DNA from 2 places in the Fructilactobacillus sp. YLN 2412 genome. Region 2 is predicted to be linked to the other one. Evidence: riboswitches for the same ligand, from Rfam matches in the RefSeq annotation. Region 2 holds a riboswitch; the other holds the start of a gene.

Region 1 (3,437 bases), 300 kb from region 2:
TCTGATGAAACTCCAACTAAATGAAGCGTGTCAACATGACGTTCACGTAATCTTAAATCTAGATCAGTTCCCACAAATGAACTATAACGAGTTTTATCCATGAACCAAATGTTTTCAAGGTGTTTATGATTTTCATACCACGATTTTAAATCACCATAAAGCTCTCGTCCCCAGGAATTACGTACGTTATGGGGTGGGAATAATTTGGTTTCAGGATGATAAGAATCTCCCTTGCGATGTACATCAGTTGGTAAAATAACCAAATCGCCATTAGTTTTAAACTCTTCAGCTAATTTAATGATTTCTGGTTCGCAGTCTTGTCCGGCTTTGCCTAATGTTAAAGCACCATTGTCTGCTACAAAGTCATTTGTATAATCAATAATTAACAATGCTTTTTTACTCATAATGAGCCTCCTATGTTATTTTTGATGTCCCTTTAATATAAAACGAATACCTTAAATTTAAGGTATTCGTTTTATATTTTTATCCTTGAGTAAAATTATGGTTGTGATTTGGTGCCACATCTTTAAGTGAACTTAATTTTTTCATATCTTCGTCAGAAATTTCAAAATCAAGCTCTGTGTTTTGCTTAATATGTTTTGGATTAATGCCTTTTGGTAAAGGAAGAACATGCTGTTGAATAATAAACTTTAATGCTATTTGAGAAGTTGAAACACCATATTTTTCAGAGATACCTTTTATAATTTTATTATCTAACAAATCTCCGGTTGCCAATGGTGAATATGCCTCAACCAAAATATTATTTTCCTTAGAAAATTTAGTTATATTTGGTTCGGTGTAACCAATATAATATTGGATTTGATTTACCATTGGTTCAATAGAAGCAACATCAAAAATATTCTTTAGATCTGAAATATTGAAGTTAGATACTCCAATTGCTTTTGCTCTTCCAGATTTGTAAATTTCTTCCATGGCTTGCCACACTTTTTGGTTTTCCATAGAATGATCAGAACCAATATCATTCCATGGCCAAGGTGCATGAATCAAATAAAGATCGACGTAATCAGTTCCTAGTTTCTTTAAACTTTTTTCAAATTCTATTTCTACCTGATCGTATGTTTTAACTGAAGCAGGCAACTTAGTAGTTAAAAATAATTTTGAACGATCAATTTTAGAATTTCTAATTCCTTCACCGACGCCAGCTTCGTTTTTATAAACAGTTGCAGTATCAATTAATCGGTATCCATTATTAATTGCAGTTTCAACCGCTTTAGCTGCAATATTATTAGGAGTTTGCCAAGTCCCAAATCCTATTTTGGGAATTTTAACATTATTTTGAAGAGTGTATGTTTCATTTAATATATTCATTTTAACTCGACCTTTCCTGAATGGGTTACTTGGATTTTACTGGCACAAGTATATACCAGATTTGGAATAATAGTATAAAGTAACATCTTGATGATTTTTTATTTTGTTTTTATATTTACTTTATTGAAGTATCTAAGGTTTATTTAACTTTTCATGCATTAAAATGTTACCTAGTATTTTTTTGTTCCCTTGTTTGTAATTTTTTGATTGAATATGTAAATTATTATGATACGAAAGTAACAACTTAATTATAATAAATTTATCTTTGATGATTATGTATAAATAATTAATGACAAGTATGTACACATGAAATATAAAAGAGTATTGCATTCGTTTTAATAAGAACTTATACTAAAGATAATTGAATAATAAATTTAAGAAGAGGCGCAGCTTTTATTAGTAACAATTTTGAGACTTCCTAGGTTGATGACAGATTGTAAAAGGGAAGGCTGCCGAAACAAAATAAATGGTAACTATTTTGTTGGGGTTTGATTTAATAAATCAAACACTGTCGTATTGCAAAATACGGAGCGCTTTTAAAACTAGAAATTAAATGTATTTTAGTGGGCTCTTCTGGATTAATTCAGAAGAGTTTTTTTAGTTTAGTGCTTACTTAAAAATAGGAGGATACGTTGATGGCTGAAAAAAAAGAACATGTAAAGCGTGGATTAAAATCACGTCATGTTTCGATGATTGCCTTAGGTGGTTGTATTGGAACGGGATTATTTGTTGCTAGTGGAGCAGCAGTACACAATGCTGGACCTGGAGGAGCTTTAGTTGCTTATATTTTAATGGGAATTATGGTTTATTTCCTAATGACTAGTTTAGGGGAAATGGCAACTAATCTTCCGGTTTCTGGATCATTTTCTACTTATGCTACGAAGTATGTTGATCCAGCAATGGGATTTGCGATGGGATGGAATTACTGGTTTAACTGGGCAATTACAGTTGCGGTGGACATTTCTACTGTTGCGTTGGTAATGGCCTTTTGGTTCCCTCATCTGCCTGCATGGATTTGGAGTGCAGGAGCGTTAGCAATTATTTTTGCAATTAATATTTTAGCGGTTTCAGCTTTTGGTGAAACAGAATTTTGGATGTCGTTAATTAAGGTAATTACGATTTTTATCTTTTTAGGAGTTGGCTTTTTAACTATTTTAGGGATTATGGGCGGACATGCCACTGGGTTAAGTAATTTCACCTATAAACAAGCTCCATTTGTGAATGGGATTCCTGGAATTATTAGTGTCTTTGTTGTTGCAGGATTTTCATTTCAAGGAACTGAGTTAGTTGGAATCACAGCAGGTGAAGCCGATGATCCTCATAAAAGTGTTCCTAAAGCAATTCATGAAGTATTTTGGCGCATTATTTTATTTTACTTTTTAGCCATCTTTGTGATTGCTGCTATCATTCCATATACCAGTCCTGATTTGTTAGGTTCTTCGGCGTCTGATGTTGCAATTAGTCCATTTACGATTGTATTTAAACGTGCAGGATTAGCGGCAGCTGCTAGTGTGATGAACGCAGTCATTTTAACTTCTGTGATTTCTTCTGCTAATTCAGGGATGTATGCTTCGACAAGAATGTTGTATTCTATGGCAGAAGAAGGATATGCACCAAAACTGTTTGGTAAAGTAAATAAACGTGGCATCCCAGCAGCTGCATTATTAGCTACTACGGTAATTGCATTGTTAACATTTTTAACTAGTTTTGTAGGACCCAAAATTTATCTTTGGTTAGTTGCTGCTTCTGGTTTAACTGGTTTTATTGCCTGGTTTGGGATTGCACTTTCGCATTATCGTTTCAGACGAGCTTTTATTAAGCAGGGTCATACTTTAGATGAATTAGAATATCATGCTACTTTATTCCCAGTTGGACCAATTATGTGTTTGATACTATGTATTGTAGTAATCTTTGGTCAAGATATTGGTGCTTTTGCTAATGGAAATTGGTTTGAAATTGCTATCACGTATATTAGTGTTCCATTAGTAATTATCTTATTCTTTGCTTATAAGTTTACTCACCATACTCATTTGATACCGTTAGACGAAATTGATGTGTCTCCAGCTAATCTTGAAAATGAAAACAAAAAGTAAAAAAGATAAACTAGC
Region 2 (3,437 bases):
CAATGTTATTTAAATTTTTATTATCAGATTGTTTTAAAGCGACCGTTAAGGATGAAATTTCATCTAATGTTGGTTGCTTAGCAAATTGAGTGACATCTAGAATGAAAAAGGTGTTTTCGGATCCGTGCACTTTGAGTAGTTCGATCATGATAGTCCTTTCAGTTTACGATACGATTATTATCAAAGAAATGCTGATAGATTAGTTTAACAGATTTTTCAGCATCCTCGTCATCAGTTCCTAACATTAAAGCAATCTTAGAAGCCCCTTGGTTAATCATATGGATTTTAATATCATGGTCGGTGAGAGGACGAATGATATTTTCGATGGTAGCCGAACTTTTCTGCATTCCTTCACCAACTATCATGATAATAGCATAATTATCAATCCATTCCAGCTGATCAGGATGCAAAGCAGCGTTAATTTCAGCACAAATTTTTTCTTTTTTGACAGGGGTAAGATGTTTGTTGTCAAAAATAATGGTTAAATCGTCAATTCCAGAGGGCATGTGTTCATATGAAACATCATATTTGTATAAAATTTGGAGAATTTTAAGTGTAAATCCAACTTCTTTATTTAACAAGTATCGATGGAGATATAATGCCGAGAATCCTTTAGAACTGGCGACTCCAGTGATTAAATTGGTCGGTTCAAACTCATTTTCGGGAATAATCATGGTACCTGGTAATTCTGGATGACTAGTATTTTTAACGTTAATGGGTATTTTAGCTTCGATAGCCGGAATAATAGCTTCATCATGAAATACGGAAAAACCAGCATATGATAGTTCACGCATTTCTCGATATGTCATCACATGAATACTGGTTGGATCTTTAACAATATGTGGATCGACCGAATAAATTGCGTTTACATCAGTAAAGTTTTCATACACGGAGGCATTTAAGCCTTTGGCAACAATTGATCCAGTAATATCAGAACCACCACGCGAAAAAGTTGCAATTTGATCATCTTTCGTAATTCCAAAAAAGCCGGGAAATACCAAATGAATATTGGGATTGCGGTATTTTTCCAAGTTATCGTATGTATCAGGTAAGACACGAGCATCTTGAGCTTTGTCGCTTACTAAGAAACCAATCTTTCGCGGATCCATGAATTTAGTTTTAATCCCAATTTGGTTTAAAACTTGGCTTAAAGTATAGGCATTTAAATACTCGCCTTGAGCTTTAAAACCTGCCATTAAATAGTCATCGTTTGGATAATTTTGGGATGGTAATTGTTCAATTGTCTGTGTAATTTTTGCTAAAATGCTGGGATCTAGTTGGAAATGCTCTGTAATATCTTGATAACGTGCAATAATTGCTTGTTGTAATTCTTGGTAATCTTCGTTGGCTAACACTGCGTTAGCGTATTGAATCAATAAATCAGTAACTTTTGTATCGCCTTTAAATCGAGTTCCTGGTGCTGAAACTACCACGGCTTTTCGTTCGGGATCAGCTTTGATAATTTTAATAATTTGTTCGAAATGATTGCCATCAGCAAGTGAACTTCCACCAAATTTAACTACTTTCATTGTTAGTACCTCACGGAATTTTGTTAGTGTGAAATTACCACCATTTAATTAAATAAGCAAATAAAACTTAGTAAGAAAGCGACGTTTTTAATTACAATTATATAGTAATAATTAAATTTTTATTTAATATCTGTTGACTTATTAGTCTTTATTAGTTATGATTTTAACAAATCAAATAGAGGTCGCAAATAACAAAATTAGTTAGTGGAGTTTTCCATTCAGCAAAGAAACTAACGAAAGGGTTGTTTGCCGAAGTGCCAAGTAATGGAGCTTGGTTAACTGGGACATAGCTTAATAGGTTATGGACTGTCGGAATTTTTCCGGGGAGCTATGTATAATCGATTCTAAAAGTAATTAAGAGTCTTTTTTGACGGAGCTGCCGGGCAAAAAGGACTCTTTTTTTATACAAAATTTGATTTTAATAAAAATACGGAGGAAATAAAATGCATGATGATATTGAAGTTCAAAATAACCAGTTAATGATTGGTGGAGTACCCGCTACCAAATTAGCTGATGAATATGGGACCAATCTGCAGGTGTATGACGTTAGTAAAATTAGAGATCAAATTCGTGCTTTCAAACGTGTTTTTGAAAAAAACAATCTCAAGTATGCAGTAAGTTATGCTAGTAAAACTTTTGCTTGTATCGCAATGTATCAAGTTTTGAAACAAGAAGATGCACATGCTGATATTGTTTCTGGCGGAGAACTTTATACGGCAATTAAAGCTGGGTTTCCCATGGATCATGTCAGTTTTCATGGGAACAACAAGTCACGTGCAGAATTAGAAATGGCAGTTGATCATCACGTGGGGATGATTATTTTAGATAATTTCTATGAAATTCAATTATTAAATGAAGTTTTGGCAGCTAAAGATGCCACAGCTGATGTGATGCTCCGTGTTTCTCCAGCAGTGTCGGCCCATACTCATGAATTTATCCAAACTGGTCAACAAGACAGTAAATTCGGCTTTGATATTTTAACTGGCCAAGCTGATGAAGCTTTACAACAAGTTTTGAATAGTGAGCGAATGAATCTCAAAGGGGTTCATTCCCACATCGGTTCGCAGATCTTTGAAACAAGCGGTTTTAAAATCGAAACTGAAAAATTAGTGAGATTGATGAAACATTGGAAAGATGAATTTGATTACACTCCTGAGATTGTCAATGTTGGTGGTGGTTTTGGAATTAAGTACACTGATGATGATCATCCTATTCGCCCTGAAGACTTTGTACAGCAAATCATTACTACCATGCAGGAAGAAACTAAAAAGTTAGGTTTAAAAACTCCTGCCGTGTGGATTGAACCCGGTCGTTCCATTTCAGGTCCTGCTGGAGTGAGCTTATATCGAGTTGGTTCCAGCAAAACAATTCCAAATATTCGGAAATATGTTGCGGTTGATGGTGGAATGGGCGATAATATTCGCCCTGCCTTGTATGGGGCTAAATATGATGCCGTTGTTGCTAACGATGTAGTTGATGATGAAACTGAACTAGTTACGTTAGCTGGTAAATATTGTGAATCCGGCGATATTTTGATTAAGGATATTGAATTGCCAAAGACTAAACCTGGAGATGTGATTGCGGTCTTAGCAACTGGAGCCTATGGATATTCAATGGCATCTAACTATAATCGGAATCCACGTCCTGCAGTAGTCTTTGTCGAAAACGGCAAATCACAAATAGCAATTAAACGAGAAACTTTTGCAGATTTGATACATTTAGACCAAAACTTAGACATTTAAAGGAGAAAATCAAATGGCTGAATTAAATGCACAAGAAATTATTCAATACATTGGTAACGCAGAAAAGAAAACTAACGTAAAAGCTTATCTAAAGGGCGATTTAGCAAACGTTGAATTTCCAAAAGATGTTAAAACATTTATTAATGGCAATACTGGTGTCATCTTT

The links. Region 2 has a riboswitch for lysine ahead of lysA (diaminopimelate decarboxylase). Riboswitches for the same ligand answer to the same signal wherever they lie in the genome.
Region 1: linked by a shared signal. The riboswitch ahead of AC0GLR_RS01590 (amino acid permease) and the one ahead of lysA (diaminopimelate decarboxylase) in region 2 are both predicted to bind lysine.

Annotation. Positions count from the first base shown of each region.
Region 1 is NZ_CM183165.1:353,583-357,019, forward strand. Features, by position in the region: gene AC0GLR_RS01580 (cysteine hydrolase family protein) at 1-407, opposite strand, end outside; gene AC0GLR_RS01585 (aldo/keto reductase) at 484-1,329, opposite strand; lysine riboswitch at 1,701-1,873, shown strand; gene AC0GLR_RS01590 (amino acid permease) at 1,965-3,422, shown strand.
Region 2 is NZ_CM183165.1:52,969-56,405, forward strand. Features, by position in the region: gene dapF (diaminopimelate epimerase) at 1-148, opposite strand, end outside; gene AC0GLR_RS00255 (aspartate kinase) at 159-1,529, opposite strand; lysine riboswitch at 1,698-1,868, shown strand; gene lysA (diaminopimelate decarboxylase) at 1,973-3,271, shown strand; gene dapD (2,3,4,5-tetrahydropyridine-2,6-dicarboxylate N-acetyltransferase) at 3,285-3,437, shown strand, end outside.